Regions from separate parts of the Streptomyces sp. NPDC002734 genome, predicted to be linked through region 2. Evidence: riboswitches for the same ligand, from Rfam matches in the RefSeq annotation. Region 2 holds a riboswitch; the other holds the start of a gene.

Region 1 (10,242 bases), on a different contig from region 2:
GTCGGCCTTCATCAGCTCGAACAGGTCCTGCGGGGCAGGCATGTACGGGCGGGTGACCTCGGTCGGGTAGCAGAACTCGATCTTGAGCTTCTCCTCCCCGGCCTTCTTCAGCAGGTCCTTGGCCTTGGCGGTGTCGAACGGGTACTGCTTGACCTTGTCCGAGTAGCCCGCGATGGTGTCGGGCATGAACTGCGTGGCGACCTTGCCGCCCTCGGGCAGCTGGGTGGCGACCAGGTTCTCGCGGTCGATGGCGTGCGCGATCGCCTGGCGGACCTCCTTCTTCTTCAGGGCCGGGTCGGCCCCCTGGGACATGCCCACGTAGAAGAGGTTGAAGACGCCACGGGTCGGGACCTGGTAGCCCTCCTTCTCGAGGGTCTTCACGTCCGCGGGCGCGACCAGGTCGTAGCCGTCGATGTCACCGGCCTGGAGCGCCTGGCGGCGGCCCTCCTCGGTGTCCAGCGTACGGATGACGATGTTCTTGACCTTGGCCTTGTCGCCCCAGTAGTCGTCGAAACGCTCGAGGGTGACTTCCTTGTTGCCCTTGTTCCAGCCCTTGATCTTGTACGGGCCGGTACCGGCGACCGTGCCGGCCTTCTGGCTGTACTCGGGGTACGTGATCGCGTCGCCCTTGGCGGTCGCGTCCTGCTTCTCGTACTCCTTGATCGCCTTCGGCGAGTGGATCGCCAGGGCGTTCAGCGAGAAGCCGCCGGGGAGGTTGGCGGTCGGCTTCTTCACCTCGATGACGGCGGTGTTCTCGTCCTTCGCGGTGCAGGACTTGTAGTTGGCCTCGGGGGCCTCCTTGTCCTCGTTCTTGGCGAAGCCGCCCATGACGGTCTGCCAGTAGTAGGACACCGCGCTGGACTGGTAGGTGCCGGCCCAGTTGAACCAGTGGTCGTAGTTGGCGCACACCGCGGCGGCGTTGAACGCCTCGCCGTCGTGGAACTTCACGCCCTTGCGGAGGTTGAAGGTCCAGACGGTGCCCTCGGGGTTGCTCTCCCAGGTCTCCGCCAGGCCGCCCACCAGCTTGCTGCCGCCGGACTCGTGCTCCAGCAGGGCCTCGAAGGCCTGGCGGGTCACACGGAACGTCTCGCCGTCGCTGGCGAGCGCCGGGTCGAGCGAGCTCGGGTCGCCCGGGGCGCCGAAGACGAAGGTGTCCTTGGCGCCGTCGCCGGAGCCTTCATTGTCGCGCTCGCTGGTGCACGCCGACGCGATCATTCCGACCGCCAAGGCGGCCGTTATCGCCCGAGCGACGCGGGATTTGACTATGCGCATACGGGGCCACTCCGGGGTTCACTGGTGGGTGCCTGCTGACCGATCGAACATTACTCAGGGCTCTACGCGAGGAGAACAGTCCGCATAGTGGTGATACCTAGCTGAGATCTGAACAACTGACGAACCCGGCAAATCGCCTGTAGCGGTGGCCCGTTCAGGGGCCCCGTTACACGATGGAAACGTCCGGGATGTCGCCCGCGAGCTGCACGAACGTGCGGGTTCCCCGGCCGTGCGCGCGGGTTGCCGGGCGTCGCCCGGCCGCGGGGGCCGGCGGTGCGGGCGCCGGGCCGAACACCCGGCTGTCTCACGGCAGACGCCCGAGGCGGGTCGCGACGGACGACGGCGACACCGACGGGCGTCGAACGGTGCAGCGAGGGGAGAGGAAGGAGTCAGCGCACGGCCGGGTAGCCGTACCCTCCGCGGCCCGAGCCGGCCGGCCCGTGGGCCTCGCGGTCGTAGAAGGGACGGGCGTTGGCCCGCATCCAGAGCGCGACCGGGTCGTGTTCGTCGGCCATGGCCACCGTGGAGACGGCCAGCCCGTCCGGCACCACGCCGACCGACTGGCTCATCATCGCCCGCACCGACTCCACCGCCGCCGGCGACGTCTCGTACACGTCGAGGCCGACGGCCAGGTAGGGCGCGCCGAGCGCCGGCTGCACCCAGGCGCGGCGCAGCGCCCGCACCGCCGGGGTGCGGTGGGCGTTCTGGACCAGCAGGGCGTAGAACTGCGGTACCTCGATGGCCGGTTCGGACAGCCGCAGCGGCCCGGCCGGCTGACGGTCGAGGCCGGCGACGATCCGGCGCAGGTCCAGCCACGGGATGCCGACCCCGCCGCCGGGGGCGTGCGGGTTGAGCCACAGGCCGTGGTGGTCGGGGTAGAGGCCGCGGGCCGCCTCGAGGGCGTCGGTCACCTCGTAGCCGCGCGTCCAGCCGCTGGCGGACAGCTCCTGGTCGGAGGTCACACAGGGGACGTAGAAGTACCCGTCGACCTCCATGCTCCCGTAACGCGCGTCGGGGGCGCCGGACCGGCCCTGCCACAGCAGCATCCACAGCCGGCCGGCGGACGGGTTCGCGAGGGCGCGCAGCAGCGCCTCGTAGGCGTCATAGCGCCCGGGCGTCACCTGGCGCAGCATCTGCTCCACCTGCCCGGCGGCGGCCGTGCCCGACGCGCTCACCTCAACCAGCCCTTCGCGAAGACATTGGTTACGCCCCATCGATGTCCGACAGCGAGTGTTCGACCGGGATTATGAAACCAGCTTAAGCGGGCTGAGAGACACCACCTTGACCGAGCCGTGAGGTCCCGGGCGATTTGCCCCGTGAGGGCGCCCGGTCACAGGGCGCCGAAGAACGGCCGCACCTTGGTGCGCAGGTAGTCGCAGACCGGGTCCGGCACGGCGTCCAGCAGCACCAGGTTGACGGGCCAGGGCACCGGGTGGCGGCCCAGGGCGCGGCCCAGCGCCTCCAGCGGCAGGGCGCGGGCGTCGCCGGAGGGGGCGTCCCAGGTGGTGAGTTCGACGCCGACGAACAGCGCGGGCTCCGCCGTCTCGACCGCGGCCAGGCAGCGGCGGGCGCTCGCGACCACCCCGAGGGCGGCGAACTCCTCGGAGGCGGCGCGCAGGAAGTCGACCGGGTCCTCCTGCCAGTCCGGCTCCCGGAGGCGGACCCGGCCGCCGCTGCCGGCGCCGGGTCCGGCGGCGCGGCACAGTTCGGCGACCGCCTCCGGCGTCAGCGGCAGCCCCACCGCGCCGTCCGGGTTGACGACGATGCCGACCTCGGGCGGCAGGCCGCGGGCGAACTCCACGACCGGGGCGATGGTGAACGACATGTGGGAGCCGACCACGCGCTGGAACTGCTCCTGGGAGCTGAAGACCGGCACGAAGGTCTGGCCGCCCAGGTCGACGGTGGGCAGGTCGAGGCTGACGCTGTCGCGGCCGCCGCCCTCGGGCAGCGGGATCCACACGAAGCTGCGGGTGAGCACCTCGAGGACCCTGGCGCCGGTGGCCGGGGACGCCGGGGCGGCCGCCGAGGCCGTCAGCACCTCCTCCAGCTCGTTGCCGGGCCATCCGCCCGCACGGGCCTGTTCGTCCGCCGCGAAGTTCATGCCTACCGCCTGGGGTTCTGCGCTGTCCGCTGCCGTCGTCGCGGTCCGTCCCGCCACGGCCGGCCGGACTGCGGTTCGTCAGACTACGGGACGGCCGCGGGCCGTTCGGGGGCGAACCCGATGCCTCGCAGCGAGCGCGCGGCGGAGCGGTCCAGCAGCACCGCCGAGCCGCAGTCCCGCGGCAGCAGCCCCCGGTCCCGCACGTCGGCGAGCAGCTGCCCGACCGCCCTGCGGTGCCGGGCGAAGGCGTACCGGGAGACGCCGCGCCCCCGCGCCCGCTGTCCCTGAAGGGCCTCGCCCGCGCTGACGTCGAGCAGCACCAGGCGCATCGCCCCGCCGCGCCGCCGTGCCGCACGTCCCAGCCAGGAGCGGACCCAGCGCTGGGTGCCGCAGTCGTGCACCACCACCGGGCGCGGGCCGCGCAGGGCGCGCCGCAGGCCCGCGTAGTGGTCGAGCCGCACCAGCGGCCGATAGACGGCGTAGGGCAGCGAGCGGGGCATCCGTGCGTCCCAGCGGTCCCGGGTGTCCTGGCTGTCGACCCGTACGGCGTCCTCCCCGACGACCCGCCGCATCATGGTCGACTTGCCGCTGCCCGGCAGCCCGGTGACCACCACCACGTCGTGCGCCCCGAAGGTCAATTGCTCTCCGGCCACGCCGCCGGGCCCGCCGCGCAGGTCGCGGACCCTTCCCCCGGCCGTCTCCCCCGCCGCGCAGCGCGCCGGCTGGTCCGCGCCCTCGGCCCGCACCCGCCCGGTCCGCGTCCGCTCGCCCGCCCAGGAGCGCGCCCGGTGGCGCGCCCCGGGGCCGGTCACGGGCACGGCGTACGCGGCGCCGGCGATCGTCCTCTTCACGTGGTCGTCCTCCCCCTCAGGTTCGGGACCTGGAGCATCCCCCTCGAGTGTAAAGAGAAGGTAATGCGCGGTCGTCTCATTTACGCCCGGTTCCCGCCACAGTCCCGCAACACACGGGGGTCCGCCAGGGCCCCGGAAGGCCGTGCGATGATGTGCGGGTCAACTGCATACCGGCCGCTTGAATCCGCGCGGGAGAGTCCCGGGGACCGGACCCACGTCTTCTCGGACGTGGCGTCGGCCCGGGCGCCGAAGGAGCAAGTCCCTCCCTTGAATCTCTCAGGCCCAGTCACCGCGCGGGCGAGGCACATCTGAAAAGCGGTCCGCCCCCCGTGGCGGTCCCACCCACGGTGCAAGCTCTGGCCCCGGACCGTCATCCCGTCCGGCGTTCATGGCGAACCTCTCAGGTTCCGATGACAGATGGGGAGGAACACTCCACCGTCATGTCCTCGCCCGTACCGGGAGTCCGCCCATGAGCAGTTCCGACCTCCGCCACACCGCGCTCGACGCCGTGCACCGTTCGCTCGGCGCCACCATGACCGACTTCGCCGGCTGGGACATGCCGCTGCGGTACGGCTCCGAGCGCGACGAGCACAACGCCGTGCGCACCGGCGCCGGCCTCTTCGACCTCTCGCACATGGGTGAGATCACGGTCACCGGGCCGCAGGCGGCCGAGCTGCTGAACTTCGCCCTGGTCGGCAACATCGCCACCGTCGGCGCCGGCCGCGCGCGCTACACGATGATCTGCCAGGAGGACGGCGGCATCCTCGACGACCTGATCGTCTACCGCCTCGCCGACGCCGAGGACGGCTCCCCGGTCTTCATGGTCGTGGCCAACGCCTCCAACGCCCAGGTCGTCCTGGACGCGCTCACCGAGCGGGCGGCGGGTTTCGACGCCGAGGTGCGCGACGACCGCGACGCCTACGCCCTGATCGCCGTCCAGGGCCCCGCCTCCCCCGGCATCCTGGCCTCCCTGACCGACGCCGACCTCGACGGCCTGAAGTACTACGCCGGCCTGCCGGGCACCGTGGCCGGCGTACCGGCGCTGATCGCCCGCACGGGGTACACCGGCGAGGACGGCTTCGAGCTGTTCACCGCCCCCGAGCACGCCGAGAAGGTGTGGCTGGCGCTGACCGAGGCGGGCGCCCCCGCGGGCCTGATCCCCTGCGGCCTGTCCTGCCGGGACACCCTGCGCCTGGAGGCCGGCATGCCGCTGTACGGCCACGAGCTCTCCACCTCGCTCACGCCCTTCGACGCCGGGCTCGGCCGGGTCGTGAAGTTCGAGAAGGAGGGCGACTTCGTGGGCCGCGAGGCGCTGGCCGCGGCCGCGGCCCGCGCGGAGCAGAAGCCGCCGCGCAAGCTGGTCGGCCTGATCGCCGAGGGCCGCCGGGTCCCCCGTGCGGGCTACTCCGTGGTCGCGGGCGGCGAGGTGATCGGCGAGGTCACCTCCGGCGCCCCCTCCCCCACCCTGGGCAGGCCCATCGCGATGGCCTACGTGGACGCGGCGTACGCCGGTGCCGGCACGGCCGGCGTGGGCGTCGACATCCGGGGCACCCACGAGCCGTACGAGGTCGTGGCCCTGCCGTTCTACAAGCGACAGAAGTAACCCCTTCTCGTCGCACACCCCGTCCGACACACCCGTCCGACACCCCCCGTTCCTTCCTTTCCCGGTTCTTCCGGACCCTTCGGAAACTCCCCGCGTACAGGAGAATCTCTGCCATGAGCAACCCCACGGACCTGCGCTACAGCAAGGAGCACGAGTGGCTCTCGCCCGTCGAGGACGGCGTCGCCACCATCGGCATCACCAAGTTCGCGGCCGACGCCCTCGGTGACGTCGTCTACGCCCAGCTTCCCGAGGTCGGCGAGTCCGTCTCCGAGGGCGAGACCTGCGGCGAGCTGGAGTCGACCAAGTCGGTCTCCGACCTGTACTCGCCGGTCTCCGGCGAGGTCACCGAGATCAACGAGGACGTCGTCAACGACCCGTCCCTGGTGAACTCGGAGCCCTTCGAGGGCGGCTGGCTCTTCAAGGTCCGCCTCTCCGAGGACCCGACCGACCTGCTGACGGCCGACGAGTACACCGAGTTCGCCGGGAACTGAGCCTGATGTCGACCCTGAACACTCCCCTGCACCAGCTCGACCCCGACGTCGCCGCGGCGATCGACGCCGAGCTGGCGCGCCAGCAGTCCACCCTCGAGATGATCGCGTCGGAGAACTTCGCTCCGGTCGCCGTCATGGAGGCCCAGGGCTCGGTGCTGACGAACAAGTACGCCGAGGGCTACCCCGGCCGCCGCTACTACGGCGGCTGCGAGCACGTCGACGTGATCGAGCAGATCGCGATCGACCGCCTCAAGGAGCTCTTCGGCGCGGAGCACGCCAACGTGCAGCCCCACTCGGGGGCCCAGGCCAACGCCGCCGTGATGCACGCGCTGCTGAAGCCGGGCGACACGATCATGGGCCTCAACCTGGCCCACGGCGGGCACCTGACCCACGGCATGAAGATCAACTTCTCCGGCCGGCTCTACGAGGTGGTCCCGTACCACGTCGGCGAGGACGGTCAGGTCGACATGGCCGAGGTCGAGCGCCTGGCCAAGGAGTCGCAGCCGAAGCTGATCATCGCCGGCTGGTCCGCCTACCCGCGTCAGCTGGACTTCGCCGCGTTCCGCCGGATCGCGGACGAGGTCGGCGCGTACCTGATGGTCGACATGTCGCACTTCGCGGGCCTGGCGGCCGCGGGCCTGCACCCCAGCCCGGTCCCGCACGCGCACGTCGTCACCACCACGACGCACAAGACGCTCGGCGGCCCGCGCGGCGGCGTGATCCTCTCCACGGCCGAGCTGGCAAAGAAGATCAACTCCGCGGTCTTCCCCGGCCAGCAGGGCGGCCCGCTGGAGCACGTGATCGCGGCCAAGGCGGTGGCTTTCAAGGTCGCCGGCTCCGAGGAGTTCAAGGACCGCCAGCGCCGGACGCTGGAGGGTTCGCGGATCCTCGCCGAGCGCCTGGTCCAGGACGACGTGACGGCGGCCGGGGTCTCGGTCCTGTCCGGCGGCACGGACGTCCACCTGGTCCTGGTCGACCTGCGCGACTCGGAGCTGGACGGTCAGCAGGCCGAGGACCGGCTCCACGAGATCGGCATCACCGTCAACCGGAACGCGGTCCCCAACGACCCGCGCCCGCCGATGGTGACCTCCGGTCTGCGGATCGGCACCCCGGCGCTGGCCACCCGCGGCTTCGGCGCGGAGGACTTCGCCGAGGTCGCGGACGTGATCGCCGAGGCCCTCATGGCCCCGACGCCGTTCCCGGCCGACACCGCGACCGCCCTGCGGGTGCGGGTGGAGGCGCTGGCCGCCAAGCACCCGCTCTACCCGTCACTGTGACCACTCGGACACGGTAGGTACGATTTTCGTACCACCTGGGGTGTTCCGTACGATTCCTGTACGACTCGGGGGCGTCCGTCCACCATCACCCGGTGGGCGCGGCGCCCCCGCGCCCTTCCCCCGCTCCGCCCCTGCACAGCCAGCCAACGATTCAATGAGGAGTCGACGTGGCCGTCTCGGTCTTCGACCTGTTCTCGATAGGCATCGGCCCGTCGAGCTCCCACACCGTGGGCCCGATGCGCGCCGCACGCATGTTCGCCGCCCGTCTGCGCAACGAGGACCTGCTGGAGGCCACCGCCTCCGTCCGCTGCGAGCTCTACGGTTCTCTCGGCGCCACCGGCCACGGACACGGCACCCCCAAGGCGGTGCTGCTCGGGCTGGAGGGCGACTCGCCCCGCACGGTCGACGTGGAGTCCGCCGACGAGCGCGTCGAGAAGATCAGGCAGACCGGCACCCTGCGCCTGCTCGGCGAGCAGGAGATCCCCTTCGACTTCGACGCCGACCTGGTGCTGCACCGCCGCGAGGCCCTGCCGTACCACGCCAACGGCATGACGGTCGCGGCCTACGACCACACGGGCGCCCAGCTGCTCCACAAGACGTACTACTCGGTCGGCGGCGGCTTCGTCGTCGACGAGGAGGCCGTCGGCGCGGACCGCGTGAAGCTGGACGACACGGTGCTGAAGTACCCGTTCCGCACCGGTGACGAGCTGCTGCGCCTCACCAAGGAGACCGGGCTGTCCGTCTCCTCCCTGATGCTGGAGAACGAGAAGGCCTGGCGTACCGAGGAGGAGATCCGCGGCGGCCTGCTCGACATCTGGCGGGTGATGCGCCAGTGCGTCGACCGCGGCATGTCCCGCGAGGGCATCCTCCCCGGCGGCCTCAAGGTCCGCCGCCGGGCCGCCGTCACCGCCCGCCAGCTCCGCGCGGCCGGCGACCCGCTGGCCCACTCCATGGAGTGGATCACCCTCTACGCCATGGCGGTCAACGAGGAGAACGCGGCCGGCGGCCGGGTCGTCACCGCCCCCACCAACGGCGCGGCCGGCATCATCCCCGCCGTCCTGCACTACTACCTGAACTTCGTCCCGGGCGCGGACGAGGACGGTGTGGTGCGCTTCCTCCTCGCGGCCGGCGCGATCGGCATGCTCTTCAAGGAGAACGCCTCGATCTCCGGCGCCGAGGTCGGCTGCCAGGGCGAGGTCGGCTCCGCCTGCTCGATGGCCGCCGGCGCCCTCGCCGAGGTGATGGGCGGCTCCCCCGAGCAGGTCGAGAACGCCGCCGAGATCGGCATGGAGCACAACCTGGGCCTCACCTGCGACCCGGTCGGCGGCCTGGTCCAGATCCCCTGCATCGAGCGCAACGGCATGGCCGCGGTGAAGGCCGTGACCGCCGCGAAGATGGCGATGCGGGGCGACGGCTCGCACAAGGTCTCCCTCGACAAGGTCATCAAGACCATGAAGGAGACCGGCGCGGACATGTCGGTCAAGTACAAGGAGACGGCCCGCGGCGGCCTGGCGGTGAACATCATCGAGTGCTGACCGGGCGTCGGGCGGCCGGCCGGGCACGGCTAGGCTCACCCGGCCGAGGCCGCTCCGGGGAGGGGGCGGCCGGAAGCCGCTCCTCGGGGCGGGCGGGGAGGGGAGTGACCGTGGGCCGACGACCTGCCGGAGCCGTGCGCAGGGGGGCGGTGGCCGCCGTGGCCGCCGTGGCACTCGGGGCGGCGGGATGCACTGCCGGCCCTCGACCGGACTCGCCCTCGCCGTCGGCTCCGGACGGCAAGGCGTCGGGGGCCGCCGCCTCCCCGCTCTCGTGGGAGTTCGCGCACCTCGCGGACTTCCACGGCACCCTCACCGGCTTCGCCGCGCTCGCGGAGGACGACGTCTGGGCGGTGGGCAGCGAGAACGTCCTCCCGTCCGACCCTCATCTGCTGCACTTCGACGGCACCGGGTGGAAGGACGAGGCGCTGCCCGACGCCCTCGGTGAGGCGAAGTTCAGGCTGCGGATCGAGGTGATCGGTGAGCGGGAACTGTGGCTGGGGCCCGCGGACCAGGCCGACGAGGCCGCCTCCTGGGCCAGGTGGGACGGCACCCGCTGGTCCGCCGTGCCGAATCCCCCGCCCGCCCCGGTCGGAGACCTCGAGGCGGCGGGTCCCGACGACGTCTGGGCCCTCTCCGAAGGACAGACCGCCCTGCACTGGAACGGCGCCCGCTGGAACTCGGTCCGGCTGCCGTATCCGGCAGCCGACCTCGCCGTGGCGGGGCCGGACGACGCCTGGGCGGTCGGCCACCGCGGCACCGGTCCGGGCACCGAGCCGGAGGGCGGCCTGCCCTACACCCAGCCGGCGGCCATGCACTGGGACGGCGCCACCTGGAGGCCGGTGGCCACACCCCTGTACCGCTTCGACGACCCGGTCCCGCCGGAGCCCGGCGCGAGCCTCGACCAGGTCTTCGTGCTCGACGGCGGCGAGATCCTGGCCCATGGACGGCACAGCTACAACCACGGCGAGGTGGAGAACGAGCCGCCGGACGAGGCCGTCCGCCTGCGCTGGGACGGGGAGAAGTGGGTGGAGCGGCAGACCCCGCCCGACCGCTGTGACGGGATACCGGCCGCCCAGGACGGTGAGGGTCTGTTCCTCCTCAACGGCAGCCGG
Region 2 (10,242 bases):
AGAACCACACGATCAGAGGCAGTCCCAGGACGCGCCGGCCGTTCGCGGCCGGCGCGTCGGCAATTGCCCGGGACGCGTGCCGCCGTCCTGCGGCCCGCGCGGAGCGCATTCGGCTAGCCTTTCCCCGAGACGGGGCACGGAAAACCACTCGCAGGGTGATTATCACTCGGCGTGGCGAGTGTGGCGATCGTTGACGCACCCCTGACGACTGCCTACCGTCTGGATGGCAGGTCTAGGACGGAGGTCGGCGTGAGAATCAGCGGCGACGGTACGGCCGACGGCTCCCCGGGACGTGTCCCGGGCGGCAGCGGTCCGTATCGGCCCCACGGCAACGCGGCCGGTTACGCGCCGCAGCGCTCGGCGGCCGGGACGGGCGGCCGGGACGGGGCACAGACGACGGCCGAGCAGGTCGGATACCGCGGGCCCACGGCCTGCGCCGCCGCGGGGATCACCTACCGCCAGCTGGACTACTGGGCGCGCACCGGGCTCGTCGAGCCCAGCGTGCGCCCGGCCCACGGGTCGGGGACGCAGCGGCTCTACAGCTTCCGGGACGTCGTCGTCCTGAAGATCGTCAAGCGGTTCCTCGACACCGGGGTGTCGCTGCAGAACATCCGCACCACGGTCCAGCACCTGCGCGAGCAGGGGTTCCGGGACCTGGAGGGGATGACGCTGATGTGCGACGGGGCCACGGTCTACGAGTGCACCTCGCCGGACGAGGTGCACGCGCTGCTCCAGGGCGGCCAGGGGATCTTCGGCATCGCGGTCGGAGTCGTGTGGCGGGACGTCGAGAAGGCGCTTTCGCAGCTGCACGGCGAGCGTGTGGACACCGGGGAGACGTTGATCGGTCACAACCCGGCCGACGAGCTGGCGCGCAGGCGCGGCAACCGGGCGGTCTGACCCCGCACGCCCGCCGCTCCAAGCCCCGGCCCGCCTCCGTCGGAGCCTCGCCGCGCACGGCCGGTGGGCCGCACTGTCGGTGGTGTGCGGCACCATCGGAGGTGTGAGGTCCGCGCCGACGATTCTCCATCTCGACATGGACGCCTTCTTCGCCGCCGCGGAGCAGGCGTCCAAGCCGAGCCTGCGCGGCAAGGCGGTGGTGGTCGGCGGGCTGGGGCCGCGCGGCGTGGTGGCCACCGCCTCCTACGAGGCACGCGTCTTCGGGGTGCGCTCCGCGATGCCCACCGCCCAGGCGCGCAGGCTGGCGCCCAACGCCGCGTACCTGTCGCCGCGCTTCTCCCTGTACCGCTCGGTCAGCGACCAGGTGATGGCGCTGCTTCGCGCCCTGTCGCCGCTCGTCGAGCCGCTCAGCCTCGACGAGGCGTTCGTCGACCTCGAGGCCGGCGGCGTCGCCCACGACTCCGCGTCCGCCCTGCGGGCGGGCGAGCGGCTGCGCGAGGACATCCGCAAGGTCACCGGACTCACCGGATCGGTGGGGCTCGCCGCGTCGAAGATGCTGGCGAAGATCGCCTCCGAGGAGGCCAAGCCGGACGGCCTGGTGCTGATCGAACCGGGGACGGAGCGGGAGCTGCTGGCGCCGATGCCGGTGCGGACCCTGCCCGGCGTGGGGCCCGCCACCGGCGACCACCTGCGCCGCGCGGGCATCACCACCGTGGGGGAGCTCGCCGAGGCCGGTGAGGACGAGCTGGTGCGGCTGGTGGGCAAGGCCCACGGACAGGGCCTGTACGCCATGGCGCTGGCCCTCGACACCCGGCCGGTGGTGGCCGAGCGGGAGACCAAGTCGGTGTCCGTGGAGGACACCTACGACGTGGACATCCACGACCGGGTGCGGATCCAGGTGGAGGTCCAGCGGCTCGCCGACCGCTGCGTGCGCAGGCTGCGCGACGGCGGCCACGCGGGGCGCACCATCCAGCTGAAGGTGCGGCGCTACGACTTCTCCACGCTGACCCGCTCGGAGACCCTGCGCGGCCCGACGGACGACGCCGCGGTGGTCCAGGAGGCGGCGGCGCGGCTGCTGGAGGGGGTCGACACGACCGGCGGGGTGCGCCTGCTGGGGGTCGGCGTCTCGGGCCTCGCGGACTTCACGCAGGAGGACCTCTTCGCCCAAGCCGCGCAAGCCGCCCAGGCCGCTCAGGCAGCCGAGGCCGCTCAGGCCGCCTCCGCTGCCCGTGAGGCACACGCGGGGGAGGGCGCCGGAGGGCAGCGGAAGGCCGGCGGTTCCGCCGTCGCGGACGACGCGGCGTACCGGTCGCCGCCCGGGCGGGAGCCGTCGGTCGAGCGGCCGGCGCCGCGGTGGACCGCCGGGCACGACGTACGGCACGCGGTGCACGGACACGGCTGGGTCCAGGGCAGCGGGCTGGGACGCGTCACGGTGCGCTTCGAGACGCCCACGTCGCCGGCGCCCGGGAGGGTACGGACCTTCGCTGTCGACGACCCCGAGCTGGAGCCCGCCGACCCGTTGCCCCTGGTCGAGGCGGAGCCCGCGGCGACTGCCGGCGCTCAGGACGCTGCCGCGTCGTCCGGGGCCGGGGCGAGCCCGGAGCAGCCGGTCCCGGCGGCCGCCGGTGGCGGCAAGGACGACGGAGCGTCCGGCTGAGACGACGGGGCGTCCGGCTGAGACGGCGGCCCGCCGGCCCGGCCCTGCCGGGAGGCGACGGGGATCAGGCGTCCTCCTGGTCGGGCAGGTGGCCGAAGTCGCGGTCGGGGATCGCCGCGGGAGGCTCGACGTCGAAGCCGTAGTGGCGGTAGAGGGAGAGTTCCTGCTCGGGGGAGAGATGGCGGCCCACCCCGTAACCGGGGGCGTCCTTGATGTGGGCGCGGCCGTAGGGGACGCGCAGCGCGCCCTCGACCAGTTCGCTCGTCTCCAGCGGGACGAAGACGTCGCGGCCGAAGAGCCCGGTCCGCACCGCCGCCCATTCGGGGGAACCGGTGGCGTCGTCGAGGTACACCTCGTCGACCGTGCCGATGCGGTTGCCGTCGCAGTCGAACGCCTTGCGGCCTATCAGGCTCCGGGGATCGATGTCTGTCCGCACGTTCCCTCCTTCTGGTCGCAGCACACTGACGCAGCACAGCCGTCGGGACCACCAAAGTGCACTTTCCGGGCGGCGGCCACTCGAAAGTCCACTCCACGGCCTCGCTGGTAGGCTGGGCAGTGGCTGCTGACCCCGCGCGGGAGAGTCCTCCGAGAGTCTTCGGAGGCGCCGAAGGAGCAAATCCTCCCCGGAATCTCTCAGGCACACGTACCGCGCGGACGAGGTCACTCTGGAAAGCAGAGCGGTGCCGGTCCTCCGGATGTCCGCCGCTCTCACCGACGGTGAAAGCCGGGCGCCTCGGGCGGCCGGTGAAGCTCTCAGGTCGTGATGACAGAGGGGGAGGCCGTCGGGCACCCCACAGCCGTGGTGCCCCCCGAAGGTCGCGCAAGACCAGGAGGCCTCCGCCCATGACTGCCCCTCGCACCCCGCTCTCCCACCTCGAGCAGGGCATCCCCTTCGAGCAGCGTCACATCGGCCCCGACGAGGGCTCCCGCGCCAAGATGCTGGCGCAGGTCGGCTACGGCTCGCTCGACGAGCTGACCGCCGCCGCGGTGCCCGACGTGATCAAGAACGCCGACGATCTCGACCTGCCGGGCGCGCGCACCGAGGCCGAGGTGCTGGCCGAACTGCGGGAGCTCGCCGACCGCAACCAGGTCCTCGCCCCGATGATCGGCCTGGGCTACCACGGCACCTTCACCCCGCCGGTGATCCTGCGCAACGTGATGGAGAACCCGGCCTGGTACACGGCGTACACGCCCTATCAGCCGGAGATCTCCCAGGGGCGGCTCGAGGCGCTGCTCAACTTCCAGACCATGGTCGCCGACCTGACTGGTCTGCCCACCTCCGGCGCCTCGCTGCTCGACGAGGGCACCGCGGCCGCCGAGGCCATGGCCCTGTCGCGCCGGGTCGGCAAGAAGAAGAACGGCCTGTTCCTGGTCGACGCCGACGCGCTGCCGCAGACCGTGGCCGTGATCGAGACCCGCGCCGAGCCGACCGGGGTCGAGGTCGTCGTCGCCGACCTCTCCCAGGGCATCCCCGCCGAGGTCGCCGGCCGCGAGATCAACGGCGTGCTGATCCAGTACCCCGGCGCCTCCGGCGCGGTCCGCGACATCAAGCCGCTGATCGACCAGGCCCACGAGCTCGGCGCCGTCGTCACCGTCGCCGCCGATCTGCTGGCGCTGACCCTGCTGACCTCGCCGGGCGAGCTCGGCGCGGACATCGCCGTCGGCACCACCCAGCGCTTCGGCGTCCCGATGGGCTTCGGCGGCCCGCACGCCGGCTACATGGCCGTCCGTGAGCAGTTCGCCCGCAACCTGCCCGGCCGCCTCGTCGGCGTCTCGCAGGACGCCGACGGCAACAAGGCCTACCGGCTGGCGCTGCAGACCCGCGAGCAGCACATCCGCCGCGAGAAGGCCACCAGCAACATCTGCACCGCGCAGGTCCTGCTCGCCGTGATGGCCGGCATGTACGCCGTCTACCACGGCCCGGACGGCCTCAAGGGCATCGCCGAGCGCACCCACCGGTACGCCGACATCCTCGCCGCCGGTCTGAAGGCCGGCGGGGTGGAGATCGTCAACGAGGCATGGTTCGACACCGTCACCGCGCGGGTCGAGGGCCGGGCCGCCGAGATCGTCGACGCCGCCCGCGAGCGGGGCGTCAACCTCCGCCTGGTCGACGCCGACCACCTCTCCGCCGCCTGCGACGAGACCACCGGCCGCGCCGAGCTGGAGGCCGTCTGGGCCGCCTTCGGCGTCGAGGGCGACGTCGAGGCGCTGGACGGGACGGCCGCCGACGGCCTGTCCGAGGACCTGCTGCGCACGGACGTCTACCTCACCCACCCGGTGTTCCACCAGCACCGCTCCGAGACGGCGATGCTGCGCTACCTGCGCCGGCTCTCCGACCGCGACTACGCGCTCGACCGCGGCATGATCCCGCTGGGCTCCTGCACCATGAAGCTCAACGCCACCACCGAGATGGAGCCGGTCACCTGGCCCGAGTTCGGCGCGCTGCACCCCTTCGCCCCGGCCGAGCAGGCCGAGGGCTATCTGTCGCTCATCCGCGAGCTGGAGGAGCGCCTCGCCGAGGTCACCGGCTACGACAAGGTCTCCCTGCAGCCCAACGCCGGCTCCCAGGGCGAGCTGGCCGGTCTGCTCGCGGTCCGCGGCTACCACCGGGCCAACGGCGACCTGGACCGCACCGTCTGCCTGATCCCGTCCTCCGCGCACGGCACCAACGCCGCCAGCGCCGTGATGGCGGGCATGAAGGTCGTCGTGGTGAAGACCGCCGACGACGGCGAGATCGACGTCGACGACCTGCGGGCCAAGATCGAGAAGCATCGCGACCAGCTGTCGGTGCTGATGATCACCTACCCCTCGACGCACGGCGTCTTCGAGGAGCACGTGGCCGACATCTGCGCCCAGGTCCACGAGGCCGGCGGCCAGGTGTACGTCGACGGGGCCAACCTCAACGCGCTGGTCGGGCTCGCCAAGCCCGGTCACTTCGGCGGCGACGTCTCGCACCTCAACCTGCACAAGACCTTCTGCATCCCGCACGGCGGCGGCGGCCCCGGCGTCGGCCCGGTGGGCGTGCGCGCGCACCTCGCCCCGTACCTGCCGAACCACCCGCTCCAGCCGGCCGCCGGTCCGGAGACGGGCGTCGGCCCGATCTCGGCGGCGCCGTTCGGCTCCGCGGGCATCCTGCCCATCTCCTGGGCGTACGTGCGCCTGATGGGCGGCGAGGGCCTCAAGCGCGCCACCCAGGTCGCGGTCCTCGCGGCCAACTACGTCGCCAAGCGGCTCGAGCCGCACTACCCGGTGCTCTACACCGGCCCCGGCGGCCTGGTGGCGCACGAGTGCATCATCGACCTGCGCCCGCTGACCAAGGCCACCGGCGTCACGGTCGACGACGTGGCGAAGCGGCTCATCGACTACGGCTTCCACGCCCCGACGATGTCGTTCCCGGTCGCCGGCACGCTGATGATCGAGCCGACCGAGTCCGAGGACCTCGCCGAGCTCGACCGCTTCGTCGAAGCGATGATCGCCATCCGCGCGGAGATCGAGAAGGTCGGCGCCGGCGAGTGGCCGGCCGAGGACAACCCGCTGCGCAACGCGCCGCACACCGCGGCCACGCTGGCCGGCGAGTGGACGCACGCCTACGAGCGGGAGACGGCCGTCTTCCCGGGCGGCGTCTCCATGCCGGACAAGTACTGGCCGCCGGTGCGGCGCATCGACCAGGCCTTCGGTGACCGGAACCTGGTCTGCTCCTGCCCGCCGCTGGACGCGTACGACAACTGAGGGACCGGCTGTCCCCTCCCGCGCGGCGCCGAGCCGCGCGGGGTCAGGGCCGGTGGCGGTGCTACGGCGCCGCCACCGGCCCTCCCGCTTTCCCGGCCGGGCTCAGACCGCGGTGGCGAACCGGTGCGGCGCGATGACGCGGCCGTCCGGCAGGAGCTCCCCGGTGTCCTCGAACAGCACGACTCCGTTGCACAGCAGGCTCCAGCCCTGCTCGGGGTGGTGCGCCACGAGACGGGCGGATTCCCGGTCGGGGGAGTCGGCTGTCGGGCACGGCGGCTGGTGCTGGCACATGGTCGGGTTCTCTCGTTCTGTGGTGGACGCTTCGGCTTTCCTGTCACGGCTGTTCACGGCCGCCCCCCGTATGACGTCGTGCGGACAAGTTTCGCGCTCACGGCGGGCGTTCCGCAGGGTTTTCGCGGTACGCCCCCTCATCGGTTCAGGACGCACCACCCGTGCGGCCGGTTCGTGCCAAGTGCGGAGATCTTCCGGGTGGTTCCAACGGGTGGTACGGGTCTGGTCACTTCGGGCCCGGCACGCGCCGAGCCCCCACGGCACGGGGGCCGTGGGGGCTCGGCGCGCGGCGGTGGACGACGCTCAGGCGGCCGGGCGCAGGACCGGCGGCGGGCCCGCCGGGCCCACCCGGCGGGTGAGCAGCGGCAGCAGTTCCGCGACCCGGTGCGGGCGGTGGCTGGCGATCCCCGGCGGGGCCGGGGCCAGCGGGATCAGCAGGTCCAGGGCGTCGGGCAGCCCGGCCGCGGCGTCCGCCTCGGGGTCCGCGTGGAGCCAGAGCGTCAACATGTACAGGCCCGGTACGGACAGCAGGCGGGGCTGGTACGGCTGTCCCGCCTCCTCGGCCTGACGCAGCGCGCGTTCGGTGGACGTGACGTAGGGGCCCTCGAAGAAGTGGGAGAAGGCCCAGCCCTCGGCCGTCTCCACGGTCTCCGCGGCGGCCACGGCGTGGTCGCCGGAGCGGATCAGGAACCGCCACCCGGCGAGCCGGACGACGGGCGTCCCGTCCGCCGTGATTCTGTCCAGGACATGGACCGGCAACGGCAGTTCGGGGTTGAGGGGCCCCTGGGCGCCGCGCAGGGACGGCGTTCGGGGATCACGGACGGCGGCGGGGGTGCCGAGGGCCGCCAGTACGGTGCGCAGGGCGGCGGGCGGTGCCGGAGGGACATGCAGCGGCATGGTGGGTCGCCTCTCTTTCGACAGGCACGGTGGCGCGCGGGCGAGGGGTGGGGCGGGCGCTGTCTGCTGCCAGCTCGAGGGGGTCGGAGAGCCGCGCCGGACCGGTCGGATCACCCGGACCGGGCCGGCCCGATGTCACCTTCGGTGACGGGGCGCCCGATCGTGGGCGCACGTGCTTCTCCGCCTCGTTTGCGCAGTTTATACGACCCGTGTTCACGGGGTGTTTCCGCTAGCTGTTTTCCATGTGAACGGCAAGTATTGTTCGCGCCGGAAATCCGTCGCGTTATGTTCCGATTTCCAGGATGCTTCCACGGGGTGACCTCGGGCGACGCCCGAAGCGGGGTCGGCCGGTTTTCGACGGCGTTTTCCCGGGTGCGCGGAACGCCGGAAACCAAGGCCCGGCGCATGCCGAGCGAATGTGCCGAATGGCGCTGGAGGTCAGCCTAACGGTCGGCGGGTCCTCATGGGGACGTTATCGATCGGCCAGGGCGGGCATCATCAGTTGCGGACCGGACGAAGACCCGGGCGACAGACAGACGGACACCGGCCGCACAGGCGGCCACCCATCCGAGGAGGACGCTGCGATGGGGGAGAAGGTCGAGGCAGGGTCGTTCGACCTGTCCGATCGCCAGCGCTACCGGGACAAGCTCCAGCGGTGCCTGGCGGGTCTCGAGCGGTTGCTGAAGGAGAGGCAGTTCGACCGGCCCAAGAATCTCATGGGTCTGGAGATCGAACTCAATCTCGCGGGATCCGACGGCATGCCGCGAATGATGAATGCGGAGGTGCTGGAACGGATCGCCAGCCGTGATTTCCAGACCGAACTCGCGATGTTCAACCTCGAGGTCAACATCGAACCGCACCGGCTCGGCGGGCAGGTATTCGACCAGCTCGCGGAGGAGCTGCGGACATCATTGGCATATGCCCATCGAAAGGCGGGGGAGGTGGACGCCGGGATCGTGATGATCGGCATCCTGCCGACGCTCGAGCGGGACGATCTCATCTCCGCCAACATTTCCGACGTCGATCGTTACACGCTCCTCAACGACCAGATCGTCTCCGCGCGCGGGGAGGACTTCGCGCTCGAGATCGACGGGGTCGAGAAGCTCACCACCACGGCGCGTTCCATCACTCCGGAGGCCGCCTGCACCTCGGTGCAGCTGCATCTGCAGGTGACGCCCGAGCGGTTCCCCGACGTGTGGAACGCGGCGCAGGCGATCTCCGCGGCGCAGATCGCGGTGGGCGCCAACTCGCCGTTCCTGTTCGGCAAGGAGCTGTGGCGGGAGTCGCGGCCGCCGCTGTTCCAGCAGTCGACGGACACCCGGCCGCCGGAGCTCCAGGCGCAGGGCGTGCGGCCGCGGACCTGGTTCGGCGAACGGTGGGTCTCCTCGGCGGTCGACCTGTTCGAGGAGAACCTGACGTACTTCCCGGCGCTGCTGCCGATCATGGACGACGAGGACCCGATGGAGGTGCTCGACGCCGGGGGCACGCCCAAGCTCGGCGAGATGGTGCTGCACAACGGCACGGTGTACCGGTGGAACCGGCCGGTGTACGACGTCGCGGACGGGACGGCGCACCTGCGGGTGGAGAACCGGGTGCTGCCGGCCGGGCCGACGGTGATCGACGTGGTGGCCAACGCCGCCTTCTACTACGGGCTGGTGCGCGCCCTCGCCGAGGAGTCGCGTCCGGTGTGGACGCGACTGCCGTTCGAGTCGGCGGCGGCCAACTTCGAGGCGGCCTGCCGCTACGGGATCGACGCGCGGTTCGAGTGGCCGCGGCGGGGCCGCATGGGCGGCACGCAGCAGGTCGAGGCGGTCACCCTGGTGCTCGAGGAGCTGCTGCCGCTGGCGCACGCGGGTCTCGAGGCATGGGGGATCGAACCGGCCGACCGCGAGCTGTACCTCGGCGTGATCGAGGAACGGTGCCGCCGGAGGGTGAACGGCGCCTCCTGGCAGGCGGCGGTCTTCCACACGGCCCTCGAGCGCGGGATGTCGCGGCAGGAGGCGCTGGCCGCGATGACCCGCCGGTACGCGCAGCTCCAGTGGGAGGGAGAGCCGGTCCACACCTGGCCGCTGGGCCTGCCGGAGCCCGGGGAGGGGTAGGTCCCACCCGCGCCGCCCACCCGCGCCGCGCCGGTCACAGGCCGCGCCGCCCAGCCGTCGCGCCACCCACGCGCCGCCCCCCTGACGCCGCCCCCGGGCCGCGTCAGGGGGGCGGCGCGTCGGCGTGTCGTCGGGGCTCTGGCAAGCTGTGGGGCCTGTGGTGCGTGCGGACGGAGGCGCGGGTGACGGGGACGACGGGGACGGGGCCCGGGATCGTGGTCGAGGCGGTGCCGCGGCGGATGCTGCGGGACGAGACGTTGCTGGTGCTCGCCGTCTCCCTCGGTGCCAGCGGCGTGGCGGCGGTCATCAGCTTCGTCGGGTCGCTGACCCGGCCCGGCGGGCTCAAGGACCAGGCGGCCACCCTCAACGCGTCCGCGGCGCCCGGTCGCCCCTGGCTGGACCTCGCCTGGCAGCTGTTCGGCATCGCCTCGGCGCTCGTCCCCGTGCTGCTGGTCGCCCACTTCCTCACCCGTGAGGGCGGGAGCCTGCGGACCCTCGGCCTCGACCGCACCCGACCGTGGCAGGACCTCGGGCGCGGAGCCGCCGTCGCCGCGGTGATCGGCAGCACCGGCATCGCCTTCTACCTGGCGGCGCGCGGCCTCGGCTTCAACCTCACCGTGGTGCCCGAGGCGCTGCCGGACGTCTGGTGGAAGTTCCCCGTGCTGATCCTCT

The links. A riboswitch is a leader RNA that binds a small molecule or an ion and turns the genes downstream of it on or off. The one in region 2 is predicted to bind glycine.
Region 1: another riboswitch for glycine. It lies ahead of gcvT (glycine cleavage system aminomethyltransferase GcvT); the one in region 2 lies ahead of gcvP (aminomethyl-transferring glycine dehydrogenase).

What each region holds. Positions count from the first base shown of each region.
Region 1 covers NZ_JBEOVU010000003.1:159,899-170,140, reverse strand. Annotated here, with positions in the region: gene ABT026_RS04075 (ABC transporter substrate-binding protein) at 1-1,272, opposite strand, end outside; gene ABT026_RS04070 (enhanced serine sensitivity protein SseB C-terminal domain-containing protein) at 1,662-2,447, opposite strand; gene ABT026_RS04065 (enhanced serine sensitivity protein SseB) at 2,603-3,373, opposite strand; gene ABT026_RS04060 (AAA family ATPase) at 3,457-4,119, opposite strand; glycine riboswitch at 4,404-4,526, shown strand; gene gcvT (glycine cleavage system aminomethyltransferase GcvT) at 4,694-5,827, shown strand; gene gcvH (glycine cleavage system protein GcvH) at 5,941-6,318, shown strand; gene glyA (serine hydroxymethyltransferase) at 6,324-7,595, shown strand; gene ABT026_RS04040 (L-serine ammonia-lyase) at 7,763-9,130, shown strand; gene ABT026_RS04035 (hypothetical protein) at 9,241-10,242, shown strand, end outside.
Region 2 covers NZ_JBEOVU010000047.1:22,514-32,755, reverse strand. Annotated here, with positions in the region: gene ABT026_RS29795 (MerR family transcriptional regulator) at 250-897, shown strand; gene ABT026_RS29790 (DNA polymerase IV) at 1,001-2,554, shown strand; gene ABT026_RS29785 (PRC-barrel domain-containing protein) at 2,619-2,990, opposite strand; glycine riboswitch at 3,118-3,213, shown strand; gene gcvP (aminomethyl-transferring glycine dehydrogenase) at 3,398-6,283, shown strand; gene ABT026_RS29775 (DUF5999 family protein) at 6,386-6,574, opposite strand; gene ABT026_RS29770 (hypothetical protein) at 6,878-7,471, opposite strand; gene ABT026_RS29765 (glutamate-cysteine ligase family protein) at 8,056-9,570, shown strand; gene ABT026_RS29760 (CPBP family intramembrane glutamic endopeptidase) at 9,810-10,242, shown strand, end outside.